3 regions of the Thermosediminibacter oceani DSM 16646 genome follow, and region 3 is predicted to be linked to each of the others. Evidence: riboswitches for the same ligand, from Rfam matches in the RefSeq annotation. Region 3 holds a riboswitch; each other region holds the start of a gene.
What was found. A riboswitch is a leader RNA that binds a small molecule or an ion and turns the genes downstream of it on or off. The one in region 3 is predicted to bind thiamine pyrophosphate.
Positions count from the first base shown of each region.

Region 1: another riboswitch for thiamine pyrophosphate. It lies ahead of thiM (hydroxyethylthiazole kinase); the one in region 3 lies ahead of thiT (energy-coupled thiamine transporter ThiT).
Region 2: another riboswitch for thiamine pyrophosphate. It lies ahead of thiD (bifunctional hydroxymethylpyrimidine kinase/phosphomethylpyrimidine kinase); the one in region 3 lies ahead of thiT (energy-coupled thiamine transporter ThiT).

Region 1 covers NC_014377.1:640,410-646,220, reverse strand. Annotated here, with positions in the region: partial or broken gene TOCE_RS12880 (M15 family metallopeptidase) at 1-704, shown strand, start outside; partial or broken gene TOCE_RS12885 (stalk domain-containing protein) at 1-14, shown strand, start outside; gene TOCE_RS03245 (hypothetical protein) at 901-1,230, opposite strand; gene thiM (hydroxyethylthiazole kinase) at 1,895-2,689, opposite strand; TPP riboswitch at 2,818-2,922, opposite strand; gene TOCE_RS03235 (hypothetical protein) at 3,004-3,342, opposite strand; gene TOCE_RS03230 (hypothetical protein) at 4,082-4,483, shown strand; gene TOCE_RS03225 (pseudouridine synthase) at 4,660-5,391, shown strand; gene TOCE_RS03220 (Cof-type HAD-IIB family hydrolase) at 5,397-5,811, opposite strand, start outside.
Region 2 covers NC_014377.1:17,205-23,015, reverse strand. Annotated here, with positions in the region: gene TOCE_RS00135 (DNA double-strand break repair nuclease NurA) at 1-385, opposite strand, end outside; gene TOCE_RS00130 (AbrB/MazE/SpoVT family DNA-binding domain-containing protein) at 506-757, shown strand; gene proC (pyrroline-5-carboxylate reductase) at 829-1,659, opposite strand; gene rsmI (16S rRNA (cytidine(1402)-2'-O)-methyltransferase) at 1,741-2,616, opposite strand; gene TOCE_RS00115 (GNAT family N-acetyltransferase) at 2,894-3,439, shown strand; TPP riboswitch at 3,555-3,661, shown strand; gene thiD (bifunctional hydroxymethylpyrimidine kinase/phosphomethylpyrimidine kinase) at 3,738-4,541, shown strand; gene thiE (thiamine phosphate synthase) at 4,561-5,199, shown strand; gene TOCE_RS00095 (polysaccharide deacetylase family protein) at 5,176-5,811, opposite strand, start outside.
Region 3 covers NC_014377.1:1,708,705-1,714,515, forward strand. Annotated here, with positions in the region: gene TOCE_RS08605 (IS1182 family transposase) at 1-1,371, shown strand, start outside; gene TOCE_RS08610 (double-cubane-cluster-containing anaerobic reductase) at 1,441-2,712, opposite strand; gene thiT (energy-coupled thiamine transporter ThiT) at 3,048-3,575, opposite strand; TPP riboswitch at 3,639-3,744, opposite strand; gene TOCE_RS08620 (hypothetical protein) at 4,007-4,342, shown strand; gene TOCE_RS08625 (V-type ATPase subunit) at 4,345-5,388, shown strand; gene TOCE_RS08630 (V-type ATP synthase subunit I) at 5,406-5,811, shown strand, end outside.

The DNA.
Region 1 (5,811 bases), 1.1 Mb from region 3:
ATTCCGCTACCGGCAGGATAACTATAGGAAGAAAACAGAATTGGGGGACAGAGCGTTCGCTCAATGCTGCTAAAGCCACATTTAAGTACATAAATAAAGGCAATTTAATACTGGTAAATCAATCTTATCCCGCGGGAAAGGGCTACTCACCTACATCTCTGAGCAAGCTGGACGGTAAAGTACCAGGGAACAAGTCCGATCTGAAATTAACCGCTGAAGCAGCAAACCAGCTGGTTCAAATGTTTAAAGCTGCTAAAAAAGAAGGCGTTCCAGGACTAATAGTAACGAGCGCTTACCGTCCTTACAGCTATCAAAGCACCCTGTTCAATAATAAGGTAAATACATACAGAAAACTGGGTAAAACAATGAGCGATGCAAAACGTCTGGCGGGAAGAGTGGTAGCGGTACCCGGTACCAGTGAACATCAGACAGGCCTTGCGGTAGACATTTTTTCAAGAACATTGCTGCAGCGTACCAAAGGGCTTGAAGAAGTGTTTGACCAAACTAGAGAGGGTAAATGGTTAATTAAAAATTCTTACAAGTACGGGTTTATTTTGCGCTATCCAAAAGATAAGCAGAATATCACCAAGATAATTTACGAACCCTGGCACTACCGTTATGTAGGTAAACCCCATGCGGAAATCATAACAAAAAAGAAGATGTGCTTGGAGGAGTATATAGAATACCTCAAGAAGAACCGGCGGATAGAATACACTTCCGAAACCGGTGAAACTTTCCGGATCTATTACCTGGGGAACGCCGGTTGGCTATCGGATATTGATGTTTTTACAACCAATGGACTAGCTGTCGATGCGTCTTCGGATAATACCGGCGGCCTTATTGTAACCGTAAAGATTGATAAAAAGCCTATAATGGCAAAAAAATAAACGGGAAAAACCTTTATTTCAACGTCTTCCATCTGCCGGGAGGTATGTATATCCGGTGCTTAACCGTGATATCCCGAAGATTGTAGCAGAGCAGGTGCCAGCTGCCCATTGCTAAGGTGGTGACTAGCAATCCGTTCAAAAAATACAACGGTAGATTGATTATCCCGAAGTTCCCCCTTGCAATGCTCGTGATTATAACTATCATTTCCGATACAGCAAACACCACCCACCGGGTGGGTATTTTTTTTATAGGACCCAGTTCTTTTAAAAATTCCACCACGAGTACCGTTGCGGTTACCGTCCCCGTCAACGTGCTCAGAAAATCGTAAGTAAACATTTCCACGGAGTGCTCCTCCTTTCATCGTATCTTCTCTCTATGTATAAAAAGAGGACATAACCGGTTCAAAATATAACCGCATTTTATTAAAAATTAATTGTATAACCAGCGTGTGATTTGAGAAAGTACCTTCCTAAATGTTTATAAATAATAAGTGGGCGTAAAACGCCCCTTTTATTTCCATATAAATTGCGCCCCGTTATATGGGAGGCGATTAACGTCGTTTGAGTTTATGTTTTACCGGGATGCTTCGCGTACCTGCCTCGATAGTTCTTCTTCAGTAAAGACCATGGCACCAAGCCAGCTAAACCTTTTTAGCGAATCTTGTACCCAATCTAATCACTCCTTAAGTTAAGATCTTACGGATAACATACAAAATCGTTCCTATAATTATTCCCGATATAATCCCGCCAACAATTGCCCCAATAAAATCCAAAGCTGTGGGTTCATAAAGGTTAACGGTAAACAAAATAACAAATATGATTGAAGAAAATAAAACAAATTTGTTAAAAATAAACCTCATTTTTGTTCTCCCCTTAAATAAGATGACAGTATTCTGTCTTCCCCTAAAATATACAAAAATTTTACGAAAGTCAATGAATTTTTTTATTCCTTCCACACAGTCTGTATCTAATTAAAGAAATAAAAAAGAGCGGGGTTTTCCCGCTCCTTATGCAAGCGAATATTTCATTCCCGCTCGTATCTTTTCTTTCGTTAAATTGTAAAGTTCGTCGAAGAAGCACACCTTAAAGCTCGCCGGGCCGCGGACTTCCGGTCTTTCCGCCGCCAGTTCTCCGGCAAGACCGAAGGCGACCAATGCTGCAGTGGAAGCTTTGAAGCAATCCCTTTCCACACCGCAGAAGCTGCCGATCACCGACGCCAGCATGCATCCCGTGCCGGTTATGGTTCCCATCCAGCGGTGACCGTTGTCCACATACCCTACCCTATCCCCGTCGGTAACTATATCTCTTACTCCCGATATCACAACAGTAGACCCTAAGTCTTTAGCCATTTTCTTTGCCGCTGCCAAAAGGTTTTCGCTGCTGCCGACGGCTTCGACCCCCCGGATCTTTCCGCCGGCACCGGCAAGCACTCCGATTTCAGCGCTGTTGCCCTTTATCACGGATACTTTCACCTCTCTCAGTATCCTTTTGGCACTTTCGGTCCTGAGGGGCGTGGCTCCGGCCCCCACCGGGTCCAGCACAACGGGTACCCCCAGCTCATTCGCCTTTTTTCCGGCCTTGATCATGGCTTCCACCTGCTTTGGCGTAAGGGTGCCGATGTTCAGCACGAGGCTCGACGCCGCCTTTACCATGTCCTCAACTTCTTCCAGCGCGTGAGCCATCACGGGCAATGCTCCAATCGCCAAGGTCACGTTGGCGCAGTCGTTGACCGTCACAATATTGGTGATGTGGTGGACAAGGGGTTTTTGACTCCGCACTTTTTCAAGCAGACCCTCAATCATCATGGACTCCTCCCCCGATCTTTAATCAGCATTTCACCACGCCTTTGGCAGTCAGGGTTTTTCTCGCCCGGGCTTAGTAAACCCTCCTCTCCAAAAAATAAAAAATTCGTACCAAGGAGGTACGAAACGCCTAAAAACAACTACCCTCCCTCCGCTGGCATTACCCAAACAGGTTCAAGGGTTCGGGAAAATTCCCGTCTCAGCCGCTCTTCGCAGCACCCCCGGTAGTTTTATTCAGCTTTGGTAGAATTATATACAAAAAGCCGCCGGGTGTCAACGGGAATAAAAAAATGGAGCCGCGGGGGACGGCTCTCTCAGCTTTTGTTTTTTAGTTCCCTAATTTCATCATATAGATGATTTACCAACTCTTTTAGTTCCTTGATTTCTTCTAAATACTGGTTTCTCTCCTCTTTCAGCCGCTCCAGTTCTTCATAATAGCCAAGCTGGTCCACCTGTTCTCCTTCATCCATCACTTTTTTAGTCATCATGTGCTTAATTTCTACCACTTTTTCCTTTCCCTTTTCGGTCATGCCCGATACCTTTTCCATGCCCTTTTCAACCATAGGCCTGACCCTTTTTTTGACTTGAGGGCTCAGGACATAAGCCATTGCGGCGGCAAAAACGCCTGCCAAAAAAGGCCTGAAAGACCGCATAAAATCACTCCTTTGCCATCAAAAGGCACAATTTTTCTTTCACTCTAATATTTAAAATAACCTTAAAGGAAATCAATATGCTGATAAATTCTCGTAACGTTGTTTTTAAATGGCAAGATATCTACATATTTATAAATTTGTTAAATGTTGTCTGAAACAAAGAACGTCTTTTTATTCCCTCAATTCACACATGAATATCCCTTGAATACTATATCAGTAGAAACGTAAAAGGAGGTGCCAAGATGCCCGACGTTGCAAAGCCCCAGAGAAGCTTTAACTGGTGGTGGTGGCTGTTCATTCCCATTATTATAGTAGTATTCTTCTTCCCGATCATAATAATAGTTCTGGGTCAGGCGGTCTAAAATTAGTAAGAAGGCTCCGGGGAAAAAGCTCCCGGAGCTTATCGCAGTTTTTTGTCTTAGCACCCTATGAAGTTAAAGCATATTATGAAAGTAGGAGAGACGGTAGAAGGGAGGTGCAGCAATGGCTGACTTGACCCACATACAGTGGTGGTGGTTTTTCCCCATCATTATATTAGTATTCTTACTGCCGGTGGTGATAATAGTTCTGTGCTCCTAAAATTAGAATACATCGCAGCAAATCCCTGGATGTAGTATATACATCCAGGGTTTTTTTTGATACTTGCAGGGCTTTACTATTACGCCACAAGGGCAAGGTTTTAGGAAATTTCATATTATATATTAGCTCAAAAAGCCAATAGGAAGAAGGAGGGTTATCCATGGCCAAAGAGGAACTTGAAAATGCTTTTAAAGAGCCTGAGGAACAGGAAAGTTTAATTAAAAATGAGGAAAGTGAAGCAACGCAAACTCCCGAAAATGAACCTGTTTCATTCACCACTGTCGGCAAAAAGCTGCTCCGGCAAGCCATAACCACGGGAAATCTAAAAGAAGCTCTGGATAAGATTTCAAATTCCATAGACCTGACGAAGTGCGCAGTAGAGTGCTTTACTCAAATCACTGAAAAAGCGCAGATGAAGCTAGAAGGAAAGACCCTCGAATTCACTGACCGGGGCGGTACCGTGCAGCCTACCGACAAATGGGTTCCCATGTTTTTAAGCCTTATGAAAACCGAAGAATTTCAGCACCTTATGGCAAATTTCCTGTACACGATTGTTAAGTAATATTGAGCACAAGGGTACCGAAAGTACCCTTGTATTTTTTAACTAGACGCTTCCGAGATACTGCTTCATTTTTTTAAACTCTTTGTATATAAAAATTGTGAGAAAAAGATTTTGCCTTTTATTGCAGGAATGATATATTATATAAAATGTAGAAATCATCAAGCGAGGTTTGTGAAATGGCTGAAAAAACAGAGCGTCTTGACAAGGTCCTCAGTATGGCAGGTTACGGCAGCCGCAAGGATGTGAAGAAAATAATAAAGCGGGGAGAAGTAGAGGTGAACGGCCGGGTCGTCACCGATGCCGGTACACCGGTGGCCCCTGCCGTTGATTCCATAAGCGTTTCGGGCGAGCTGCTGATTTTCAAAGAACATATCTACATCATGATGAACAAACCCCAAGGAGTTATTTCCGCCACCCACGACAGGCGAGAGACCACGGTAATAGACCTGCTGGAAGATGAATTCTCCCACAGAAATCTATTTCCTGTAGGAAGGCTTGACAAGGACGCGGAAGGACTGCTCCTTCTCACCGACGACGGCCAACTCGCCCACAGGCTGCTATCCCCCAGAAAAAAAGTCGAAAAGGTCTACTACGTGGAAGTAAAAGGTCGCCTTGTAGAGGAAGACGTCAAGGCCTTTAAAGAAGGCGTTTTCCTTGGGGATTACAGGGCGCTCCCGGCAAAACTGGAAATACTGGAAGCCGGAGAGGTTTCTTCGGCTCTGGTAACAATATACGAAGGCAAGTTCCACCAGATCAAGCGGATGATGAAAGCCAGAGGCAAAGAAGTGACTTACCTGAAGCGCCTTTCAATGGGGCCTTTAAAGCTGGATGAAAACCTGGAGCCGGGTGAGTGGCGCGAACTCACCGATGAGGAGATAAGGATTTTAACGGAGGCGGTAAACCTGTAAAAATGTCAGGTAATATCGCCTTCGATAATCTTCTTTATTAAATAGGCCACGCCGTTTTCCGTGTTCGCTGGTACAATCAACCCCGCTGCCCTTTTTATCTCTTCCTCGGCATTTTCTACGGCAACCCCTAAGCCGGCGAATTCTATCATGGAAAGGTCGTTCATGTTATCCCCTATCGCTACAACGCTCTGCCGGTCAATCCCCAGGATATCGCACAGCTTTCTCAATCCCTCCGCTTTTGAAACCCCATCCGGTATTACCTCCAGGTAAAACCTGTCCGACTGCACGTGATTTATACGGATTCCTGCTTTTTTCTCGAGCTCGGCCATCATCTTTTTAGCGAGGGGCACATCGCCCACCAGCAGGATCTTATTAACTTCGTCTACTTCCTCCGGGTCCTTCAGCCTTTCAACTTCCACC
Region 2 (5,811 bases), 590 kb from region 3:
GGCTGGATTTCACCATCTCCTGGTATCCGGCTTCGTCCAAGGCTTCCTCAAAAAGAAGCGGGCACATTACTCGCTGAAAATATATTTCCTCTTGCGCAACGGTACTTTTCGCCATAGCCTGCTGCAGGGTTATGACGTACGGAAATATCCCCCCTGCACTGTTGGTGGAACCGTCCACACCGGCAATACCGCCCTTTTCCGCTATTTGCTCCAGCTCGATGTTAGACATTTTTCGACTTTTTGTAAACCTTCCCATGCCGCTCCCGGCTATATATGCCCTCATCGCAGCCCTATTGGGCCTTTGTTCCAGCCTTTTTCTAAGGGCTCCAGCCGCTTGCCGGAATTCGTTTTTCAAGCCTTCGTTTAGCTCCTGCAATCTGATCACTCCTGCGGGATAAAAAATCTCCCATCAATTTTCATACAATATTGACTTTTATTGGCAGCTTTGGTATCATTTTCTGAGGGGGCAATGTCGAAAAAAGTAAAAAGGGGGCATAAAACAAAGATGAAATCAACGGGTGTTGTCAGAAAAGTAGATGAACTGGGCCGGGTCGTTATCCCCATAGAGCTCAGGCGCACCCTGGATATCAGCGAAAAGGACGCTCTTGAAATCTATGTGGATACCGATAAGATAATCCTGAAGAAATACCAGCCCGGTTGTATATTCTGCGGAAGCGCAGAGAATGTAATCTCCTTCAAGGGCAAGAATATATGCGAAAAGTGCGCAGGTCAAATAGAACAAACGAAAAAAAATTAAAAGAAGAGACTTCTGTCTCTTCTCTTTTTTATTTTTAGCCAAAACTATACTACCTTAAATTTGGAGAATTGTCAACAATTTCCGTAACTTCCGCCCTCCATGAGCTCCCTAGAGCGGCGGGCGGCGCTGTTCACCGCCTGTATTATGCAATTGGTAAAGCCCATCTTCTCCAGGGTTTCTATACCCGCCATCGTCGTGCCTCCCGGCGACGTAACCTTTTTCCTAAGGCTCGCGGGGTGTTCTCCCGTCTCCTTTACCATCTTGGCAGCCCCAAGGACCGTCTGAACCGCAAGCTCATACGAAACCTCCCGGGGAAGACCCACCTTCACGCCGGCTTCGGTGAGGGCTTCCATCATAAGGTATACATAGGCGGGCCCGCTGCCCGAAAGGGCGGTAACCGCATCCATCCACTCTTCGTCCACTTCTATGACCTGGCCTACCGAGGAAAAAATCCTGAAGGCCTTTTCCAGGTCATCCCGTCCCGCATGACGTCCGGCAGTGATAGCGGTGGCCGACTCCTTCACCTGACACGATGTGTTTGGCATGGCTCTGATCACCCTTATCCGCTTCCCGGCAAATTCCTCAATCCGGGATGTGGTGATGCCGGCGGCCACCGAAATTATTGTGTGCTGCTCCTTCAAAAAATCTCTTATCTTCAGCATGACGCCTTTTACATCTGAGGGTTTTACAGCGATAATAAGCGTTTCGCATTCTCCAACCAGTCTGCCGTAGTCTCTAGTAGTGTTTACACCGTAGGTTTTTTCAAAAAATTTCAGGCGGTCATCGTCTTTCCTGTTTAGAACGAAGATATCCTCCGGCGCAAGCACCGAAGCGCTCAATATCCCCTTCAAAAGCGCTTCTGCCATGGAACCGGCTCCAAAAAATCCAAGCCTGTTGTACATAAGGTATCACCTCCCCGTATATCCCGCATAAACCAAAAACCCCTCCCCACAAAAAGCAGACCTCAGGCCGGCGCCTTAACATCACTCTCTTTCACTTTTCACCAGCAGCTTGTACGCTTCCCTTTTCGGAACCCCCAGTTCTTTCGCTGCTGTCTTCAGCGCCTGTTTTTTGTCCATTCCACGGCTCATGTAAGTCTTTATCTTTTCCAAAAGCAACCGCCTCGATCCTTCATCCTCCAGGTCAAGACCGCCCGTTTCACCTTTGTCACAGCTGGAGCCTTCCAGCACCAGCACGATTTCACCCCGGGGGGGCGCACTTTGGTACCTTATTATAGCCTCCTCGATCGAACCCCGGAAAAATTCCTCGTGAACCTTGGTCATCTCCCTGGCTACGGTTATTCTCCTGTTGCCGAGGATCTCCCGGATGTCCGAAAGAGCCTTTAAAAGCCGGTGGGGCGCTTCATAAATAACTATGGTCCTTTCCTCCTCTTTGAGCTCCGCCAGCCTTTTTTGCCTCTCTGTGGATTTTTGCGGGAGAAAGCCCTCGAAAACGAATTTGCCCGTGCTCAACCCCGACGCGGCGACGGCGCATATCACCGCCGACGGCCCGGGAAGCGGCACGACCCTGATCCCCGCTTCTACCGCTTTTTTTACCAGGTCTTCCCCCGGGTCGGAAATTCCCGGCGTGCCCGCATCCGAAACCAGAGCTACGCTTTTGCCAGCAAGAAGATCCGTTATGATTTCGTCGCCTTTTTTAGCCCTGTTGTGCTCCCGGTAGCTGGTGAGCGGCGTTTTTATGTCGTAATGGTTTAAAAGCTTTCTGGTAACCCTCGTATCCTCGGCGGCGATGTAATCGACTTCCTTTAAAACCCTTAAAACTCGAAGGGTAATGTCTTCAAGGTTTCCTATGGGCGTCGGGCAAAGGTAAAGGATCCCGGGCTCTTTTTTTTCAGCCATAAGCGGACATTCCTTTCTTTTATGGCAAGCAATCCGATAAAATAATTATAATATTTTTCCCGGACAAAATAAAATGGGCTTTTCCTGCAAAGAAAGCGCAAGATAATTTTCACCCTTGTAAATCCAGATATTGAAAGAGAACCGCGGAGTCCGCAGTCTTTCTTATTGTGGATAAATCTGTGGAAATTGTGTACATCTCTTTACAATTGAGCACCGAACGGGTATAATAGTGAAAATTTTATACCCATATTTTGCATGTTATGAGGAGGGGTCTTGCATGTTCACCGGTGAAAAGGTGAGGTTGAGGGCTTATCGAAAGGAAGACCTCGAAAAAGCGCTTCAATTTATCAATGACCCTGAAGTGAAGCGTTTTCTTGCTCCCGGCATTCCGTTCCCGCTGACGGAATCCGATGAAGAAAAATTTATCTCAAAGCAGAGCGGCTTCAACACCGATGCCTATTCTTTTGCCATCGAAACCCTGGAAGGAGAGTATATAGGCGGCTGCGGCATAAATAGTACCGACTGGAAGAACAGCGTCGCAGTAGTGGGAATCTTTATCGGCAATAAAGACTACTGGGGAAAGGGATACGGCACCGACGCCATGCGGGTCCTTTTGCGGTTCATCTTCGAGCAGATGAACATAAATAAAGTCAAACTCTTCGTCTACGACTTCAACAAGAGGGCAATCCGGTGCTACGAAAAATGCGGTTTCAAAGTGGAGGGAGTGCTGCGGCAGGAGATATACCGGGACGGCCGCTACCACGACGAGCTGGCCATGGGGATTCTGCGCAGCGAGTGGTTCGGCGCCGGAAATAAAAAGTAATTTGCTTGAAAGCATTAGCTGATGAAATATCAGCTTCGACCGCTCCGCTTAAAATTAAAAGGAAAAAGTTATTTTCCGTAGAATATATATATATAATAATGCACCCAAAAACATATATACCTGCTGGGGGAGCTTCGGCTGAGAGGAAACCCGGGCTTCGGGTTTCGACCCCTTGGACCTGACCAGGGTAATGCCTGCGTAGGGAAGCAGTCCGGTAGCGGTGCCCTGATTCCGGGGCACGAATCGAACTTTGCCCACCTATACAGGTGGGTCAATTTATTTTGAGGAGGAAAGATTTATGAAACTCGCCCTTACGATCGCCGGCTCCGATTCCGGAGGGGGAGCCGGAATTCAGGCTGATCTTAAGACTTTCAGCGCCCACGGAGTATTCGGGATGAGCGTCATAACCTCCGTCACCGCCCAGAACACGAAAGCGGTGATAGGCGTCGAGGACATCTCTCCGGAAATGGTTTACCTGCAGATAAAGGCCGTGTTCGAGGACCTTCCGCCCGATGCGGTTAAAATAGGAATGGTATCCTCTGCGAGCATAATAAGGTCCGTTGCGAAAGGCCTTGACGAATTCGGGCCGGAAAAGGTGGTGCTGGACCCGGTCATGATCTCGAAAAGCGGGCACGCCCTTTTGAAGCCCGACGCCGTCGAGGCCCTGAAGAGGGAGCTGCTTCCCAGGTGTCTTGTTGTTACTCCTAACATACCCGAGGCAAAAGCTCTGACAGGAATGAGTATAAAGGGCGTCGAGGATATGGAAAGGGCCGCTGAGAAAATTATGTCTTACGGCTGCCGGGCGGTTGTAGTCAAGGGAGGCCACCTGGAAGGCGATGCCGTGGACGTTTTCTTCGACGGCCGGGAATTTCACAGGCTCAAATCTGAGAGAATCTTTTCGAGAAACACTCACGGCACCGGTTGCACCTTTTCCTCGGCGATAGCGGCAAACCTGGCTCTGGGCCGTGACCTTTTTACAGCCGTCAAGCTCGCAAAGGAGTACATCACCGGCGCTATAAAAAATTCCATGGACATAGGCGGCGGCGCCGGACCCGTCCACCACTTCTACGAGCTGTACCGCAGGGCGGGACTGAACGTTTAGCCGAAGGGAGGTGAAGGTTTTGAAACCGGACTTTACACTCTATGCCGTTACCGAAAGGTCTTACCTTCATGGAAGGGACCTGGTCGAAGCCGTGGAGGAAGCCATAAGAGCCGGAATAACGGTGCTGCAGCTCAGGGAAAAGGACGCGCCGGGGAGGGAGTTTTACGAGCTGGCCCTCCGGCTCAGGGAGCTCACCAGAGTTTACGGTATCCCCTTTATTATTAACGACCGGGTGGACATAGCCCTGGCGGTGGACGCCGACGGCGTCCACGTGGGCCAGGAAGACATCCCGGCGGATGTGGCGAGAAAAATCATAGGACCCGGCAAAATCCTGGGCGTCTCTGCTAAAACCGTGGAAGAAGCTATAAGAGCCGAAAAAGACGGGGCCGATTACCTGGGAGTCGGCGCGATCTTCCCTTCCCCCACCAAGCCTTCGTCAGAGGCAATCGGCCTGGAAGGCCTGATAAAAATCAAAAACGCGGTTAAAATTCCGGTGGTTGCCATAGGGGGCATCACCGTGCAAAACGCCAATGAAGTTATGGCAACAGGAGTCGATGGCATCTGCTGCATTTCGGCGGTGTTCTGCGGTGACATAACCGAAAACGTCCGAGCCTTGAGACGGGCGATATCCCAATCATTTTTTATAGGGGATTTTTAACAGTTCCGGGATCGTCACGAACCGGTAGCCTTCCTTTTTCAGCGTTACGATGACATCCTTCAGGGCGGCTACGGACCCGCTGAGGTCTTCCCCGCCGCCTGCGGAATGTTGCAGTATTATGCTGCCTTCCCTGACGTTTTCCAGGATGTTGGTTTTCACCTGTTCGGCGGTAAGACTTTTCCAGTCCAGGGAATCCACGCTCCAGGCGATGACCTTATAGTTTAATTTGGCTATCTCTTTTACCCTTGCTTCATCGATGGATCCGTAGGGGGAACGGAAGAGGGCAGGGCGATATCCGGTAAGTTTGCTCAAAGTCTCTTCCGCCCTCAGTATTTCCCGGACCATATCCTCATTGTTCATTTTGATTATATTGGGGTGGCTCCAGGTATGGTTGCCTACCACGTGCCCCTCGCGCACCATTCTCCTTACCACGTCGGGAAAGAGTTCCGCCCTTTTGCCTACCAGAAAAAATGTGGCCTTTACGTTTTGTTCCTTCAAAACATCCAGGATTTGCGGGGTGTAGACCGAATCCGGACCGTCGTCGAAGGTCAGGGCTACCATCTTGACATTCCTGGGGCCTTCCCGGTAAAACAACTCCGGTAGTTTGGAACT
Region 3 (5,811 bases):
GTAGAAGAAAGCATCGATTTTAATTTCATTTATGATGAAGTAAAAGACCTATATAGCGAAAATACAGGAAGACCTAGTATTGACCCGGTAGTGTTAATTAAGCTACTCATGCTCCAAGTATTGTATGGAATCCGCTCCATGCGCCAAACCATCAGAGAAGTAGAAGTCAATGTAGCTTACCGTTGGTTTTTAGGCTATGGATTACAAGAAAAAATACCTCACTTTTCAACTTTTGGAAAAAACTATGAACGGCGGTTTAAGGAAAGTGATCTATTTGAAAAGATATTCGAGCGGGTGTTGATGGAAGCAATAGAATGCGGGTTTGTTAAAACAGATGCAGTATTTATCGATGCTACTCACATAAAAGCCAGTGCCAATAAGAATAAATATATCGAGAAAGTCGCTAAGCAACGGACTCAAAAATATAAGGAAGAACTTTTAAAAGAAATCAACGCCGAACGGGAAGCAAACGGTAAAAAGCCCTTTGAAGAAGAAGATGATGATGACGATAACAACAAAGGAGAAAATAGCTCTAAAAAAGTCAGGGTAAGCACCACAGATCCTGAAAGTGGGATGTTTCAAAAAGGGGAAAAAGAGCGCTGCTTTGCCTACACAGCTTCTGTAGCCTGTGACCGGAACAACTTTGTCCTTGGTGTCAAAATAGCACCTGGAAATGTTCATGACAGCCAGGTATTCTCCGATTTATTTCAAGAAGTAAACGATAAATTTTCTAAAATAGAGGCGGTAGTGGTTGATGCAGGCTACAAAACCCCCGGGATATGCAGAGAAATCATTGAGGCAGGAGCGCTTCCCGTTATGCCCTACAAGAGGCCGATGACCAAAGATGGCTACTTTAAAAAACGCGAATACGTCTATGACGAATATTATGATTGTTACATATGCCCCAACAACCAAATATTAGAATACAGCACCACCAACCGGGCGGGATACCGGGAATATAGGAGCAACCCCCAAATATGCTGTAAATGTCCCATGCGCCTACAGTGCACCAAAAGTAAAAATTACACAAAAATCATAACTCGGCATATATGGGAGCATTACATAGAAATAGCGGAAGATATAAGACACACCCAATGGGGTAAAGAACTATACAAAATGCGCGGCCAGACCATCGAGCGGGTATTTGCCGATGCGAAGGAAAAGCATGGCATGCGCTATACAAATCTACGAGGCTTGAGGAAAGTTGGACATTACCTCACGCTTCTTTTCGCATGCATGAATTTAAAAAAGCTGGCTTTATGGAAGAAAAGACGGGGAACGTTTCCGCCAACAGTCCCCGCTTTACATTCGTTTTTCTTAAAAATTTTCTTCGCCTTCAACAAAAAGCCGCTTTTAGGTTATGCATCCTAAAAGCGGCTTTGTCTACAAGCTGAAAGCGGTTCCCTTTATAAGAACCGCTTTTTCAGTGTCTTTGTTTTTTCAGCCGAGCATTTCAAGAAAAGCCTGAACCCGGGTTTTTACCTGCTCCGAATCATTTTCGCTGTAATCAGTTTCAATGAGAATAACGGGTATCCCTTCCTTCTGCAAAGCCCGCCTGACAAGTTCATACTCCACAGCGTAGGGCTGGCAGAACTGCAGATTATAGTAAATGACGCCATCAGCCTCGTATTCCCTGGCCAGGCGTATTATATCATCGATTCTGCCGCGGTTGGGGGTAAAGCATGCGCAGTTAGTCTTCATGTACCTTTCAGCAAGAGCTCTAAACTGCCCTTCCAGCGTGTTTGAAGCCTCTTCCACGAAGTTTTCAAAGTATCTGGTGCCGGTGCAGGTTTCCTCGCAGACCACAACGGCACCGCTCGATTCCACTATGTGGTGCAGTTTCCAGTTCGGTATAGCCATGGGAGTACCGGTTATGAGGATACGCTTTGCGTGGGCCGGGAAAACGCCTTCCCCCGACTTTACCCTTTCCTCCAGTTCGTCGCAAAGGTCGTTTACTTTAGAGGTAAAACGCTCCGGATCATCGTAAAAAGCTATCTGGCTAACCAAAAGGGCATCCTTTCCGCTGATGGGTACCGGCCTTGCCTTCCTCAGTTCATAAAGGCGCTTTAGAGCCCTTCTCTTTTCGTTTATAAGCCTTATCGCATCTTTCAATTTATCCGGGGTTATTTCATTCCCCGTAAGTTTTTCCAGCTTTTCCTTTAGTATCTCAATTTCTTGAACCCAGGCTTTTATATCAACGTCCCGCTTCATTTGAGGAAGGTGCATCACGTGGATATCGGCATAATTTTCAAGTATTTCCCAGGCCTTTTTCTTACCGTCGCAGGTCGTCTCACCTACAAGCAGGTCGCAGGACTGAAAGTAAGGACACGTCCTGGTTATTTTTGCCCCCATAAAAGATTTGATCAGCGGACATGTGTTTTTGGGCAGTACCTTTTCCCCATCAGGCACCCAGAACTGGGACCCGCCGCACAACCCTATGCCTATGGCTCCTGCGGCAACTATAAGCTCGTCGGGCACGTAAACGCAGAAGGTGCCCACCACCTTGCCCCCGTCATCCTTATGCCGCTTTAGTTCTTCGGGCCTGAGGCCGTGAATCGAAGATACCACCAGATTAAAGTAGTTCATTCCTTCCGGCCGGTTTTCCTGAGAAAGATACACGTCAGCGAAAAAGCCTGGCAGCAGGTTGCATAGCTGATCGTGCTTTTCAAGGTCAATGTCCATCGATTCCCATAACTTTTTGTAATCGGTCATTTAAAATCCCCCTTAATAACTTTTTCTTTAGTGATGAGGTTCCCGGGATCGCAGCCCCGACTCCAACGAAATGATAGATAATTTTTGGGCCAAAGACGCCACCTTTTCGGACGGTTTCGTTTTGTCCGGCTTTTCAGAAGAATATCCAATTCAGATTTTATCACCATAGCAGGCGAACCTGCTATCGAAATATATAATAAATTAATATTTACTATCGATATTTTTAATAGATGCTCTTTAAAATTGCTTACCGGCGGTTACTCAATCCTTCGCGAAAAAAACTCCCTCCCCGGAAGTTAAATCACCCTTCCGAAGAGGGAGTTTAAAAAATCATTTCAATCAGAAACGCCGCAGCCTTCATCCTTACGAATAAAGCGGTAAAGCACAAATCTCAATACAAGAAGGCTTATGACTAGTTCGGGCAACAGGTAACCGCCGTTGTAAAGCACCGAGTAGACAAGGGGACTCATACCCTCGGGAGCGTAGGAGTAAAAGAAGATTACACCTGAAAGAAGGTGCGACAAAAACCGGCCTAAAATGCCCACGGGTATACCGAGATAAATCCTTCTTCCAAACAGCCCTGCAAAGCCCAGCATTCCGAATGCAAGCGGGTAGTCTAAAATTACCTGCACAGGATGGACGATAAAGGGTTCTATCATTAGCTGCAAAAGACCGTATACCGTTCCCGCAAAAAATCCTCTGGAAGCTCCATGCCGTACCGAGTAGAGGATGATGGGCACCATACTTCCTAGGGTAACAGAGCCGCCGTAAGGGGCCTGAAAGACCTTGAAGAAACTCAATATTGTAGCAATCCCGATCATCAGTGCGCCTTCGATAAATGCAGATAGATTCTGTCTTCTCATAATTATCCTCTCCTTTTTAATATTAAAAATAAAAGCCCACCCGTATAGGTGGGCAAGTAAATCGATGCGATTCACGTGCTTCCCTACGCGGGCATTACCCCGTTCAGGTTCTGGGGTCGAAGCCCTGCCATCGGGCTTCCTCTCAGCCGAAGCTCCCCCAGCACGTTCAACATTTATCATTTATTATTTTATTTATATTTATTATACATCATTAATAAATTATTGCCAATAGCCTTACTTCAGTCCCGGTGAAAAGTAATCACTGCTTTTTTGACAAAACACGAGAAATTTTGAGATAGTACCCGGTTAGGAGGGTTTACCGGTACATTGCAGCATAGGATGGTAGAATTTTATAACTTATTTCAGTTTGCTTTTATTTTTTTAGAGGAGTATAGATTATAAAAAGATCTAATTAAAAAAGGGTGATCTGCTTGGAAGAAAAAATCGTAGGACAATCGATAGAGCGGTTTCTAGAGATAGACAGTAAAGCAGTGGAGATCAGAGAAAAGAGGGATAAAAGTCTAGCCGACCTAGAGTCCCGCTACCGCCGGGAAATCCAGGAGATGATTGAAAGTTTTAACCGGGAAATCGACCAAACGGTAAAAGACATTTATGCCAAAGCAATTCTGACAGGTAATCAACAAGTTGAAAAAATACAAAAAGATACGACTGAATTGATAAAAAATATGGAAGCGAGGTTTACGCAAGTTAAAGATGAAATAAAGGATGAGTTCATTAATACGATATTTGATCTAAAGAGGTATTGATTATGGACAGGATAACTCGATTTGCCGCCGTCAACACGAAGATAAGAGCAATGGAACGCAATTTTTTGCAAGACCAGCATTACGCCGAGATGCTTCGGAAAAGGTCTATCGCAGAGCTTGCCGGTTATCTTAGAGAAAATACTCCCTACCGTAAGCTGTTGGACGATATAAACACCGATAAGTTGAGCAGGGCTACCCTCGAAAGAATCCTTCGACGCAATATGGTGAAAAATCTCGATAAACTGCTTTATTTTTTTAGAGGGAATTATAAGGAATTTTTGAAGGCGCTGTACCTGAAGTATGAAATCGAGGATTTGAAAAATCTGGCAAGAGACATATATAACAGCTCCGAAACTGGCCTGATTGACAGGCCTTATGCGTTTATAGGCAGGTACAGCAATGTACCCTCCGATAAGGTGCTTAAGGCAGAGACTTTAAGAGATCTCATAATGGCTTTGGAGGGGTCCGAATTTGACGATTACGTAAAGCCCCTGCTTGACGGAAAAAGGGAAAATCTCTTTCATCTGGAAATGGCCCTGGATACGGCTTACTTCAGCATTTTAAAGAAGAGGTCAGAAAAGCTTGAAAATGGAGATAGAAAAATTCTAGAAAAATGGGAGGGGATGGTATCGGATTTATATAATCTTCAATGGATATACAGGGGCAAGAAATTTTACATGCTGTCCCCGGAGGAGTTGCTCAATTACACTATAGACATGGGGGACCGCATCAGCTTTTTAAAGCGCAGGGAACTGTGCTATTCTATAAATCTCGACGAACTAGATAGTATGGCCGGGGAGCTGGGGTACGGCTTCCTTTTCAAAAAAGACGAAACCGGTGACATATACATGGAAAGGAGAATAAATAGATTTTTGTTCTACAGACTTAAGGCTTTATTACGACGTTCTCCCATGAGCATAATACAGGCTATCGCTTATGCATTGTTTCTGGAGTTCGAAATAAAAGACATTATCTCGATAACCGAATGCATTAGATACAACCTTTCACCCGAGGAATCCGGGAGGTTCTTGATAAGGGCGGTATAATTAGGAGGCGAGCTTTTATGGCTATTGAGAAAATGAAGATGATGGGGATAATAGGCAAAATCCCCCAAATGAACAGGATCCTGCGACTAATTATATTAAACGGTAGCATGCATGTAATCAACTCCATCTCCAGGATAAGCTCTAGCGATTTCGTCTTACCTCCCAATGAAAAAAATATAGAGGCTTTAGAAGATCTTCCTTATATTAAACCGTATACATTGCGGAGGGACTTTTCCCGGGAGGAAGAGGTTGTAAACAACCTCCTGGGCATTTTCAATTTAAAGCCCGCCGTAATACCCGAGTACATGGGGCAGGATTACGAATTTGACGATTTTATGAAGCAAATTTTCGAAATCTATTCTGAGATACACTCCTTAGCCGAGAGTATAAACCAGAGAAAAAGGTCTATAGAAGAAAAAAAGA